Regions from separate parts of the Oceanobacter sp. 3_MG-2023 genome, predicted to be linked through region 1. Evidence: riboswitches for the same ligand, from Rfam matches in the RefSeq annotation. Region 1 holds a riboswitch; the other holds the start of a gene.
The links. A riboswitch is a leader RNA that binds a small molecule or an ion and turns the genes downstream of it on or off. The one in region 1 is predicted to bind thiamine pyrophosphate.
Positions count from the first base shown of each region.

Region 2: it holds a riboswitch for thiamine pyrophosphate, as region 1 does, so the genes downstream of both, thiC (phosphomethylpyrimidine synthase ThiC) here and Q8W32_RS02065 (TonB-dependent receptor) in region 1, are expected to answer to the same signal.

Region 1 covers NZ_JAUYVX010000002.1:31,066-38,080, reverse strand. The annotation lists gene Q8W32_RS02080 (ATP-binding protein) at 1-770, shown strand, start outside; gene Q8W32_RS02075 (malic enzyme-like NAD(P)-binding protein) at 983-2,245, shown strand; gene htpX (protease HtpX) at 2,369-3,250, opposite strand; TPP riboswitch at 3,405-3,510, shown strand; gene Q8W32_RS02065 (TonB-dependent receptor) at 3,623-5,752, shown strand; gene Q8W32_RS02060 (hypothetical protein) at 5,834-6,103, shown strand; gene pnuC (nicotinamide riboside transporter PnuC) at 6,347-6,979, shown strand; gene Q8W32_RS02050 (phosphotransferase) at 6,964-7,015, shown strand, end outside.
Region 2 covers NZ_JAUYVX010000014.1:81,100-88,114, reverse strand. The annotation lists gene Q8W32_RS13345 (alpha-amylase family glycosyl hydrolase) at 1-272, opposite strand, end outside; gene Q8W32_RS13340 (PaaI family thioesterase) at 503-1,003, shown strand; gene Q8W32_RS13335 (PaaI family thioesterase) at 1,000-1,491, shown strand; TPP riboswitch at 1,511-1,613, shown strand; gene thiC (phosphomethylpyrimidine synthase ThiC) at 1,769-3,712, shown strand; gene Q8W32_RS13325 (FAD-dependent oxidoreductase) at 3,705-4,883, shown strand; gene Q8W32_RS13320 (MoaD/ThiS family protein) at 4,880-5,083, shown strand; gene Q8W32_RS13315 (thiazole synthase) at 5,087-5,908, shown strand; gene Q8W32_RS13310 (thiamine phosphate synthase) at 5,940-7,015, shown strand, end outside.

The DNA of each region.
Region 1 (7,015 bases):
GCAAGGATGAAATTGGCGTATTGGTGGCCGAAGTGGCCAGCATGGCGGACGCCACCCAGCAGTTATTGGCCAGCCATCAACAATTATTACGTGATGTCTCCCACGAATTACGCTCACCGTTAACCCGCTTGCAAATTGCGCTGGGTATCGCCCGTAAAAAAGATCAGCAGCAGCTCGTTGCGGCAGAGCATGACCGTATCGAACGGGCCGCGTTTCAGGTGGAAAATCTTATCAGCCAGATTCTGGATCTGGCTCGTTTGTCCCAGTTACGGGCCGGACAGCTGCAGCTGGAAGAACGCAGTCCTTGTGAGCAAGTGAATGGCTGGTTGCAGGATGCTGAGCTGGAGCTGGAATCCCGGCACATCAAGGTAACTTGCGACTGTTCCAAAGCACCGGCCCAGTGTTCCTGGGATTGGGTGCTGATTGAACGGGCGGTTGATAACCTGCTGCGTAACGCCATTCGGTATTCACCGGACGGTGGCTGTTTGTTGGTAGAAGTGGCTGAAGTGGGAGATCGTGTGGATATTTCGGTCATGGATCAGGGGCCTGGTGTGCCCGACGATATGCTGGAATCCATTTTTGCACCCTTTACCCAGGTTGATCATGCCCGCAGTCCCGGCGCCGGGGATATAGGCTATGGTCTGGGCCTGGCATTGGTCAGGCGAGTGGTGGAATTGCATGGCGGGAAAGTGGTCGCTGAAAACCGTCATCCTGGTCTGTGTGTTGCCCTACAACTACCAGTCGTTAATGTACCTACGACTTTTGTATGAATACTCTGGTCGAATCTTGCGGTAGATCAGGGCAATTCAAATCAGCGCAAAAGAACAGCAGTCGCCTGGAACATTTCAAGGATATAGTGGAAATACCCGGGGCTTTTTGCTATTAAGGGTGCCCCTTTCGCAATTGTTGTCTAATTGGACAACGCGTTATGCGTCGAGCCCAGGGATATTAACACCACAAAAAAAACGACTGGATGAGCACTATGTCAGAAGATCTCAAGCAAGCAGCTCTGGATTATCATCAATTTCCCAAACCGGGCAAAATCAGTGTCGAACTGACCAAACCTGCCGCCACCTCACGCGATTTGTCGCTGGCGTACAGCCCAGGTGTGGCTGAGCCGGTCAAGGAAATTGCTGCCGACCCTGAAAATGCCTACAAATATACCGGCAAAGGGAATCTGGTTGCCGTGATTACTGACGGTACCGCCATTCTGGGGCTGGGAAATCTGGGGCCACTGGCATCCAAACCCGTCATGGAAGGCAAATCTTTGCTATTCAAACGTTTTGCGGGCGTTGACTCTATCGATCTGGAAGTGGAAAGCGAAAGCCCACAAGCCTTTATCGATACCGTGCGTCGCATAGCGATTACTTTTGGTGGCATCAACCTGGAAGACATCAAGGCACCTGAGTGTTTTGAAATCGAACGCACCCTGATCGAACAGTGCGATATTCCGGTATTCCACGATGACCAGCACGGTACAGCAATCGTTACGGTTGCCGGTGCCATGAACGCATTGGAAGTTGTTGGTAAAAAAATCGAAGACGCTAAAATGTGTGTCGTCGGTGCCGGTGCTGCAGCAATCTCATGCTCCAAGCTGATGATTCTGGCCGGTATGAAACCAGAAAACATCTTTATGTGTGACCGCAAGGGCGTGATCCATTCCGGTCGTGATGACCTGAACCAGTACAAAGCCATGTTTGCTGTCGATACCGACAAACGCACCATTGACGATGCACTGGATGGCGCGGACATCTTCCTTGGTCTGTCTGGTCCTAATATGGTGACTGGTGAACAGATCAAGGCCATGGCAGCCGATCCGGTTATCTTTGCTTGCGCCAACCCGGTACCGGAAATCATGCCGGAAATCGTATGGGAAGCGCGTCCTGATGCCATCATGGCAACCGGTCGTTCTGACTATCCGAACCAGGTAAACAACGTACTGGGCTTCCCGTTCATTTTCCGTGGTGCTCTGGACGTACGTGCCAAGCGCATCAACGAAGAAATGAAACTGGCAGCAGCCAAGGCGCTGGCGGGTCTGGCGAAAGAGCCAGTGAGCCAGGAAGTGCTGGATGCATACGGTCTGGAGTCTCTGGCTTTTGGTCGCGAATACATCATTCCGAAAGCAGTCGATTCCCGTCTGTTGGGCGCGGTGTCTTTTGCCGTTGCACAAGCTGCGATTGAAACCGGTGTAGCAGCAGGCCCAATGCCTGCCAACTACCCGTTAAAAACGATTGCTGATATCTGATCTGGCGATTGTTTGATACAAAAAAAAACCGCCCCTCTTGCGAGGGGCGGTTTTTTTTGTGGCCAGCGTTTTTGATGACACGGTTATCTGGCGTTGTGGCCAGCCATTGTTGTGATCAGGTGATCAGACGCTGTAACGCTGACGCAAGGCGTTGATACGATCTGTCAGTGGCGGGTGAGACGCGGCCAGCGCTGCCAGTTTGCCTTCACCAGCAATACCAAAGGCGACCAGCTCGCCATTCAACTCGCTGGGTTGGTCATAACTTTCCTGTAACCGTGCCAGCGCATTGATCATGGCGACCGGGCTGACCAGGTCAGCCCCGGCAATATCGGCACGATACTCACGACGACGACTGAACCAGGCGACAATAAACGACGCCAGGATGCCAAGCACAATTTCGGATACAAATGTGGCGATAAAAAAGCCGATGCCTGGACCGTTTTCGTTTTTCAGAATAGCCTTGTCGACAAAATTACCAATAATACGGGCAAAGAACATCACAAAGGCGTTGATTACCCCCTGAATCAGAGCCAGCGTCACCATATCCCCGTTGGCAACGTGACCAATCTCATGGCCCAGCACGGCCTTTACTTCGTCTTTGCTCATGCGTTGTAGCAGACCGGTTGAAACCGCCACCAGAGCATCGTTACGATTCCAGCCGGTGGCAAAGGCATTGGGTTGATGAGAGTTGAACACCCCCACTTCCGGCATGCCGATTCCAGCCTTGTCGGCCAGCTCTTGCACCGTGCTGACGAGCCATTGCTCGCTGGCGTTATGGGGAGATTCGATTACCTGGACGTTCATGCCGCGCTTGGCCATCCACTTGGACAGCAGCAAGGACACGGCAGAACCCGCCATACCAAACACCAGACAGAATATCAGCAGGTTGCCAAAATCCAGCCCTTGTTGTGAAAAGTAGCTGCCAACGCCGAGAATCGACAAGGTAATGCTGGCGACCAGAATCACCGCCAGGTTGGTGGCCAAAAACAGGATAATGCGCAACATGATATTCCTCCTGTGGAATGAATTAGGCGCAAATATGAACTCTCATTATGACCACAAGATTGAGACGATGACGGCGTAATTCAAGTAAAAGAATGTGACAGCAAGAACGAAATCCGGTGCAGGATTGGTATCCGATGGAATATCCGTATAATGGCCGCGTCCCAGGGGGTGGCTTGATCAGCCTGAGACTTGCCAAATGGCATAAACCCCTAGAACCTGATCCGGTTAGTACCGGCGTAGGAATGGGCGAGTGCTGTGAGTTATTCCTGGCATATCGACAGTCTTTTTGTTGCTAAATGGATTAGCGACCTACGCGTTATCCTGTACACCAAACCGGGTCTCCTTTTTGAATTATTTAAGAGGACAGACCCAATGATATGTCGCAAGACACCTTTATTCCTGGCCGTATCCGCGGCTGTATTCACCCTGCCAACGTATGCCGACCAGTCTGCCATGGAAGAAGTGGTCGTGACGGCGGATTTTCGCCAGACCGATGTCCAGTCCATTCCGGAAGCAACGACCGTTGTTGGTGCGGCTGCTATTGAACAGCGCTCGGCGGATCATCTCGAAAGCCTGCTGGCGCTGGCTCCCAACGTCAACTTCACTTCCGGTGCTTCCCGGGGGCGTTTTTTCCAGATTCGCGGTATTGGTGAACGCAGCCAGTATGTGGACCCGGTCAACCCATCGGTGGGTTTGCGGGTTGATGGCATCGACATGACCGGGCTGGGCGGTGGTGCAGGTTTGTTTGATGTGCAGCAGGTCGAGGTCTTGCGCGGCCCACAAGGCACCCGTTTTGGTGCCAATGCCCTGGCCGGTATGATCAATATCGAAAGTAATGATCCAACAGAACAGTTTGAAGGCATGGTGTCGGGCAAACTGGGTAACTACAACACCAAAGCCCTCGGTGCCGTGGTGTCAGGGGAAGTCGGCCCGGGATTGAATATGCGCTTGTCGGCGCATCAGAACAGCTCGGATGGGTATATTCACAACGCTTACCTCGATCGTGATGACACCAACAATATCGATGAACAGCTGGTACGTCTGAAAGGCAATCTGGCGCTGGATGAACGTAATACCCTGGCACTGACCTGGTTGTATATCGATGTGGATAACGGCTTTGATGCCTTTTCTCTCGATAATAACCGCACCACCTATTCCGATAATCCGGGTGTTGATCGGCAGAATACCCATGCCGCCGCCCTGACCTGGACATCGGAAATGGCCGAGGCGTTTGATCTGCGCGTGCATGCCTCTGGCAGCAACGGCAACACCGAATACAGCTACGACGAAGATTGGGCTTATGGCGAATACGATGGCACCACCGACAACATCTGTGTAACGCCGGGCACTTGTTTGGCCAATCAAGGAGGGTATAGCTCTACTGACCAGTATCTGCGCGACCACCGCCGTCGTGAACTGGACGTGCGCTTGACCTCTACCGAAGCAGGACAATTGTTCTCCGGTTCGACCGACTGGGTTGTGGGTGTATATCGTATGACCCGCTCAGAAGATATGACCCGCTTCTATACCTGGAATACGGAGACCTTTTTCAGTGACCTCAACACCGCTTCCACGGCGGTCTATGGTGAATTGTCCGTTCAAGCCAGTGACGACCTGGTGGTAACGACGGGTGTGCGCAGTGAACAGTGGAACACCGACTATGACGACAGTAACGCCATTAACAATGACCGCACTGAAAGCTTGTGGGGCGGTAAAGTGGCGCTGGAATACCTGCTTAATAGCACCCAGCTGGCTTATGCGTCATTGGCGCGTGGTTATAAAGCCGGTGGGGTGAATACCGACCAAGACATCAGCGAAGACCATCGCACTTTCGATACCGAGTTTAATAATGCGCTGGAAGCCGGATTAAAATCCAGCCTGCTCGACGACACCTTACGCACTCGTGTAGCGGCCTTTTATATTCAGCGTAAAGACCAGCAAGTCAAAAGTTCGTTGGCGGTACAAAACGAAGATAACAGCGGTATCAGCTTCCAGGACTATCTGGCCAACGCCGCCGAAGGGGTTAACTACGGTCTGGAACTGGAAACCGACTGGGCACTCAGTGAACAGCTGAACTGGACTTTCAGTGGTGGCTGGTTACAAACCAAGTTTATCGACTATCAGTACGAAACCGCCGATGGCACCTTCAGCATGAACGGTCGTGAGCAGGCTCAGTCGCCGACATACAGCTTTGCCAACAGTCTGGCTTATGCGGTTGGCAACGGCCTGACGTTGGTACTGGAAAACGAAGCCAAAGACAGCTTCTACTTTTCCGACAGTCATTATGAAGAATCCACCGCCTATGTCATGTGGCATGCCCGGGTGGCGTATGATGGTAGCAATTACCAGCTGGCCGTGTACGGCCGTAACCTGACCGATGTCGAGCAGGAAGTCCGTGGTTTCCACTTTGGTAATGACCCCCGTGACGGCTACACCAACGAGCGCTGGGTACAGTATGGCGACCCGCGACTGGTTGGCGTGGAAGGCAAATACTATTTCTGACCGGTTGTTTATTCAGGCCAGTCACTGCTGACTGGCCTATGCTTTATTCCCGTAATTCCATCCTAATCTCAGGAGTACCGTATGGAACTTTCCGTTGATATCAGCGCATACCCATTGGCAGACAAATATATCCCCGCGATCAAAGACTTTATCGAGCGTCTGCAAGGGACCGAAGGACTGACCGTGGTGTGCAACACCATGTGCACCCAGGTGTTTGGTGACTACGATCTGGTCATGAATACCATTGCCGCAGAAATGAAACACTCGTTCGAAACCTATGGCAAAGCCATTTTTGTCTATAAGATGATCCCGGGTGTGAATCTGGACCCTGCGCTCAAGCCACACGGCTAGGCTTGGGGGTTGGGTTTGAGGGCCAGGTTTAAGGGGTGTTGTGGGAACAGGATTGGATGCCTCGGCGGCGGTGATCAACCGCTGTACTGACACCACGACCAGAGCCGCTGAACCAGCACGACCAAGACCAGAACCACAGACACCAAACCATCGCCACGATCCTGTAACGCCCATAAGGCGCTGCTCTGGTTGTGCGAGACAACTCCGAGGTAATCCAATCCGATGGATAACATAGTGAGCCAGATGACAGCTGCTCTGGCTGCCCAAAGTCTCCCCGAGGTCATTGCCGTGGTGCTGGGGCTTGCTTATCTGGTACTGGCCATGCGTCAGAGTAACTGGTGCTGGTATGCGGCCTTTGGCAGTACTGCCATTTTCAGCTGGTTGTTCTGGGATGTCAGCTTGCTGATGGAATCGGCGCTGAATGTCTATTATCTGCTGATGGCCCTCTATGGCTGGTGGGCCTGGCAGCATTCCGCTGCGGATGAAACCACCGAAGAACTGCCAATCCAGCGCTGGAACCTGACACAGCATATGCTGACACTGGCGGCCATTGCTGGGCTGACACTGGTGAGTGGTGCCTTGTTACACAGTAATACCAGCGCGGTCATGCCCTATCTGGATTCCTTTACCACCTGGGGCGCGGTGATCACTACCTGGATGGTGACTCGTAAAGTGCTGGAAAACTGGCTTTACTGGATTGTGATCGATGCCGTGGCGATTTATCTGTATATCGACCGTGAGTTGTATCTGACCGCCACCCTGATGGCTATTTATGTGGTGCTGGCTGCCATCGGCTGGTTTGTCTGGCATAAGGATTATCGTGACCAGAGTGTGCGGCACGACCATCGGGATGCACCCGATTGGCAGCAAGTTTGAGCTGGCTGTTTCTCCCCTGCACTGAGCCGCCACACG
Region 2 (7,015 bases), on a different contig from region 1:
GCCTGTTGCAGCAGCTGGTCAAAATCGGCCAGGGTACCAAATACCGGGTCAATAGCCTGGTAATCACAGATGTCGTAGCCAAGATCCAGCATCGGTGACGGGTAGACAGGTGAGAGCCAGATAGCATCTATACCCAGCGAATCCGGCGTTCCGTCATTAAGGTAATCGAGGCGGCTGATCAGTCCTTGCAGGTCGCCAATACCATCATTATTTGAGTCCTGAAAACTGCGTGGATATATTTGATAAACGACTCCATGTTGCCACCAGTTCATCCTCTTGCTCCTGTCGCGAAAACCTGACGGTAGATTCCGGCCGTGACAGGGATATGACGAACCTGTCAACAACCGTCAGAGTGAGCAAGGGGACTGGTTTTACCGCAGCGCTGGATGGTGCCGGGGCCGATTGGTGTTGACCTGAAGGCATGGTTGGCATGGATGTCTTGCGTGGTGGACTATCTTGGGTATTATTCCAAAAAGTTAATTATAAAAGAGACGAGTGAATTATGGGCAATAATGAAACCGTCGAGCCGATTTCTGACGCCGAGCGTTTTGCACGCGCAGCGCGTTTTATCTCGGTGTTGCGACATTGTCAGGTACTGGGTATCTCTCTGGTTTCTGCGGATGCCAACGGGCTGGTCATGATGCTGCCCTATGCGCCTGAACTGGTTGGTAATCCGATCACCGGAGCCTTGCACGGCGGCAGTTTGACGACTCTGATGGATACTGCCTGTGGCACCGCGGTAGTCAACGCCTTGCCGGGATTTGAGTTGTGCCCGACGCTGGATTTGCGGGTGGATTATATGCGTTCGGCTCGCAGCGGTCAGAACCTGTTGGCTCACGCCAGTGTGCAGCGGGTCACTGCCTCGGTGGTGTTTGCCGACTGTCGGGTGGTGCAGGCCGATGATGGTGAAGTGATCGCCAAATGCAATGCAACGTTTATGCGCTTGACGCATTTGCAACCGGCCAATGCGCTGGCAACGGGTATTCAGGGAGACAACGGATGACGGATCAAACGACCACCCAGCAGGATGATTTTGCCAGCAAGGTCCAATATGCCCGCGCCAGTGGAGACTATCAATCCTTGATGAATGCGATTCCCTATGCGGCGGTTATCGGTGCCGAAGTATTGCAACAAGAGGGAGAATTATTATTTCGCTTACCCAGGAACCCGGACAATATTGGTAATCCATTATTGCCAGCCATTCACGGTGGCGTGATCGGTGGATTTATGGAGTTGGCAGCCTCGATTCAGGTGCTGATCCGTGCGGAACCCATGGGTTTGCCCAAACTGATCGACTTCTCGCTGGACTATCTACGGGCCGGGCGCGATCAGGATACCCTGGTTGATTGCCAGATCTGGCGACAAGGGGTGCGAGTGGCCAATGTGGCTATCACTGCCTGGCAAAGTGACCGGCAACAACCGATTGCCACGGCCCGGGCACATTTTCTGCTGAGTGCTTCTTTTGGCGTAGAAGGCTTGTCGCCGTCATAAATAGCGTTTAATCTGCTCGAACATTCTGTCGGGGTGCCTCATTGGAGGCTGAGATCGCAATTGCGGATCCCGTTGAACCTGATCTGGTTAGTGCCAGCGTAGGGAACAGAAAAGTCACGTATGATCCGGCATCCTTTTACTGTGATGGATGTTTGGGTTCTGCATGAAGGTATCAGTCGCCCGGCTGAACCTGATACGTGATCGGCCATGACCCGCCTCTTTTCTTTCTTGTACCGCTGCCTGCCTGATCCTTTCCATATTCAGAGAGGTATCAAGTATGGCTTCCGCCAACAATGAAACACACGACAAAACACACGGCAATACCGCCAATGCCGAGTCGCCACTGACCCAGGCGCAGCTGGATCGCTTGAGTTATCCGGCCTCACGCAAGGTCTATATTCAGGGCTCCCGGGACGATATACAGGTCGGAGTTCGGGAAATTGAGCTGACGCCTACCCAATTGAGTGATGGCAACACCGAGCATAATCCACCGGTGCGGGTTTACGATATGTCGGGCTCGTACAGTGATCCGGCGCTTGATCTGGATCTTGCCAAAGGCTTGTCCGCACTGCGGCAACCGTGGATTGACGAGCGCTCCGATACGGAAGTGCTGGCCCAGTCCAGCTCATATTTCAGCCAGACCCGCGATATGGATTTGCGTTACGAGCAGTGGCGTATGAAAACCGAACGCAAGCCACGGCGTGCCTTGCCGGGCAACAATGTCACCCAGTTGCATTATGCCAGGCAGGGGATTATCACCCCGGAAATGGAATACATTGCCATCCGTGAAAACCTCGGGCTGACCGAGCAGGCGTTAGCCGATGCGCTGACACAGCAGCATCAGGGGCAAAGCTGGGGTGCCAATATTCCTGCCTTGATTACCCCGGAATTTGTTCGTGATGAGGTTGCGCGAGGACGGGCGGTGATCCCGAATAATATCAATCACCCGGAAAGCGAGCCGATGATTATTGGCCGTAATTTCCGTACCAAGGTCAACGCCAATATTGGCAACTCGGCCGTTACCTCTTCCATTGCCGATGAAGTGGAAAAGCTGGTATGGGCAACCCATTGGGGAGCCGACACCATTATGGATTTGTCGACCGGGCAAAACATTCATGAAACCCGTGAATGGATTCTGCGTAACTCGCCGGTGCCTGTTGGTACCGTACCTCTATATCAGGCGTTAGAGAAATGCGGAGGCATCGCAGAAGACCTGACCTGGGAATTGTTCCGCGATACCTTGATCGAACAGGCTGAGCAGGGGGTGGATTATTTCACCATCCATGCCGGGGTGCGGCTGGCACATATTCCACTGACCGCCAAGCGGGTAACAGGCATCGTCAGCCGAGGTGGTTCGATTATGGCCAAGTGGTGCCTGGCACATCACCAGGAAAGCTTTCTGTACAGTCACTTCGAAGACATCTGCGACATCATGAAAGCCTACGATGTCTGTTTCTCTTTGGGGGATGGCTTGCGCCCCGGTTCGATTGCAGACGCCAACGATGAAGCCCAGTTTGCCGAATTACACACCCTGGGCGAACTGACCAAAATTGCCTGGCAGCACGATGTGCAGACCTTTATCGAAGGGCCTGGTCATGTGCCAATGCATATGATCAAGGAGAACATGGATGAGCAATTAAAGCATTGCCAGGAAGCGCCGTTTTATACCCTGGGACCGCTGACCACTGACATTGCGCCCGGTTACGACCACATTACATCCGGCATTGGCGCCGCCCTGATCGGTTGGTACGGCTGCGCCATGCTGTGTTATGTCACCCCCAAGGAACATCTGGGCTTGCCCAACAAGGAAGATGTCAAACAGGGCATGATGGCTTATCGCATCGCGGCGCATGCGGCGGATCTGGCCAAGGGACATCCCGGTGCCCAGATACACGATAACGCCATGTCCAAAGCACGGTTTGAATTTCGCTGGCAGGATCAGTTCAACCTGGCGCTGGACCCGGAGACAGCCCGGGCCTATCACGATGAAACCATGCCAAAAGAAGGCCATAAACTGGCGCATTTCTGTTCCATGTGTGGCCCCAAGTTTTGCTCCATGAAAATATCCCAGGAAGTACGAGACGCTGCTAACGCGGAACAAGCCCAGCAAGCGATGGCCGACAAGGCTGAAGAATTTCGCCAGCAAGGCAGCGAGCTTTACCATCCCGCCAGTAGCACCGATCAGATGAGCGAGGTTGACGAGGCACTGGATAATGCATAACCGCTGCGAGTATGACTGGGAGGCGTGGAAAGCCTCCGGAGCCGAAATCTGTATTGCCGGAGCTGGCTTGATCGGGAGCCTGATTGGCTGGCGACTGGCACGTCAGGGTTATCGGGTACACCTGTTTGAAGCCAGTGAGGAAGAGCCCCTCGCACCAGCAACTCCCCGGGCCGCGGCACATACCGCCGCCGCCATGGTGGCCCCCTACAGTGAGTTGCCGCTCTGTAGCCCGAATCTTTTCCGGATGGGATTGCAGTCGCTGGAACTATGGCCAACCTTGTTGCAGGCGTTGTCGGCCGACACTGGGGAAACGATCGATTTTTGCCGGGGAGGGACTCTGATGGTGGCCCATCCCGCCGATAATGGTCTGCTGGATGATATGGGGCGATGCCTTGCACGGCATCATGTTGGAGCCGAGCAGGGTATTGCCTGGCAAAATCGCCAGCAAATCGAGGCGCTGGAGCCGCACTTGTCGGAGCAATTCCGGCGCGGCCTCTGGCTGATGCCGGAAGGTCATCTGGAAAATCGCCGTCTATTGGTTTTGTTACATCGGGCCATTATTTCCGCTGGTGGAAAAATCAGTCTGAATAGTCCGGTTGATTACGTTGCTGAAGACGCGCACAGCCATTGGTATGTGAACCAACAGGCTTATCCGGCAGTGTTATGGATTGATTGCTGTGGTGTTGGCGCCCAGCGTTGGCGGTCACAAGTGCGCGGTGTGAGGGGCGAGGTAATCTGGATTGAGGCACCGGATGTTGAAATTCAGCGGCCGGTACGATTACTGCACCCCAAATACCATCTGTATCTGGTTCCCAAGGAGCAGGGGCGCTACATCTTGGGGGCCACTGAAATTGAAAGCTCTGATCGATCTCCCGTCAGTGTGCGCTCAGCGCTGGAAATGCTCAGTGCCCTGTATGCCTTGTCACCAGCGTTGGCAGAAGCCCGCATCCTGGAGCTGGCCTCCAATTTACGCCCGGCACTGAGCCACCATGAACCTGAAATCACCCGCTCTGCCGGAACGCTGGCAGTGAATGGTTTGTACCGCCATGGGTTTTTATTGTCGCCGGCGCTTCTCGACCGTTTGCAGCAAGAGTATCAGGTACCGCTGGGGTTGATGCCGCTAGCGGCGGCCAGTCGTCAGACCAGCGCAACAGCGGAGGCCGCAGTATGAAGATATGCCTCAACGGAGAATGGTTACAAGTGAGTGTATTACGGTTGGATGAGCTGCTGCAGCAACAAGGGTTCGCTGCTGCCGCGGGCAATTTTGTGGTTGCCGTGGACCAGCGCCTGATCCATCAGGGCCAATATCATGAGCTGGCACTGGTTGATGGTATGCAGGTTGATATCTTGGGCGCAATGACAGGAGGGTGATGCATGATCGTACCAACAGTAAAACAGACGGTAACACTGGCCGAAGAGGACATTGCCGGACGATTGTGGCTGGGCAGTTCATTATACCCTTCGCCAGACCTGATGGCCGAAGCGATCACCGCTGCCAGCCCCGGCTTTGTGACGGTGGCATTACGTCGCCAGACGGCTCGCAATATTGAAGATAACGGTCACTGGGCCTTGCTGAAAGAAACGACCAGTCGGACGGGTGCCCGGTTATTACCAAACACGGCCGGGTGTTTTACTGCCAGAGAAGCGATTCTGATGGCAACGCTGGCCCGTGAATTGTTTGCCACATCCTGGATCAAGCTGGAAGTGATGGGAGATGACTATACTCTCCAGCCCGATCCGTTTGAGCTGCTGGAAGCCGCCCGCGAGCTGGTTTCCCAGGGCTTTAAGGTATTACCGTATTGCACCGAAGATCTGGTGCTGTGTCAGCGCTTACTGGATGCCGGTTGCGTTGGCATCATGCCTTGGGGGGCACCTATTGGCAGTGGCTGTGGTCTACAACATCCGGAAGGGCTGAAACGTTTGCGGCAACGTTTGCCGGAAGCCTTTATGGTGATTGATGCCGGGCTGGGGAAGCCATCCCAGGCAATGCAGGCCATGGAGCTGGGCTTTGATGCCGTGCTGCTGAATACCGCCGTGGCCCAGGCAGAGCAACCAGTGGCCATGGCTTCTGCGTTTGCTGCGGCTGTTTCCGGTGGGCGTATGGCCTACGAAGCCGGGTTAATGACCGAGCGGCCGCAAGCCAGCCCGTCAACACCGCTGCTCGGGTTGCCTTTCTGGCACCAGACAAGTTCTTAATACACAACGTTTTCAAGGAGGTAAACGACGCGTGACAACGCTTTTTTCAGAATGTTATTGCGGCACACCCAAGGCACCGTCCGAACGCGCCAGAATCTGGTCAATTACAGCGTCTGACTGTTCGGCGGGAGCGGGTATGCAGGCCGATGTGTCGATGGCACAAGCCATGGGGGTGGATTGTGCCACCCTGGTGATTGCGATCACCGCGCAAAGCAGCCGCGGCGTACAGGCGGTTGAGCCGGTGACGCAATCAATGCTGGATGCCCAATGGGTGGCATTACAGGATGATGGCTGGCCCCAGGCGGTTCGTCTGGGCTGGATTCCCCCCGACCCGGAGTTGTTCCGTTGGCTGTTACAACGGCTACAACTGCTGAAACAGCGTGGGGTTCCGATTATCTGGGACCCGGTGCTGGGGGCAACCGGAGGCGGTCTGGCCAGTTGGCATTGCCTGGATGAATACGCCGGGTTATTGAAGCTGACCGATGTGATTACGCCCAATGTAACGGAGTTATTACGGCTGACCGGTGATTCGGATATTCATCGGCAGGGGATTTTTACGGCCGCCCAGACCCTGTTGGCGGCTGGTGCCGGGGCCGTTCTGGTGACAGGTATTACGGCGCTGCAACTGGACTTGAAAAGCGATGAGGGACAGCACTGCCGTCAGGGAGAAAATATTCTGGTTGACTGGTATATCGGCCCGGACAGCGAACAGGAAGCCGCGGCGGGCATCGATATCCAGGCGCTGGACCCGGAGCAGCGACTGGCACCGTCATTTATGTTGATGCATTACCGCTTGCCCTGGTCAGCCCATGGCACCGGTTGTCATCTGGCTGCGGCTCTGGCTGCCGGACTGGCTTCCGGATTACGTCGTTATGACAGTGTGATGCTGGCGGTGGCGAATACCCTGGCCAGCCTGGCGGCGTCCAGCCAGCGTGCTTCTGGCTATCATCAGCTGCACGCCGCGGATGTGCGTCAGCTCGCCTTCGCCCAGCTGGGGCTGGAACTGTTACCGCTTACCAGCAGTGCTTCATTGACATCTGACCGGATGTTTTTTTCCCGAACCTTCCCGGCGTTACCACATAGCCTGGGACTGTATGGCCTGGTTGA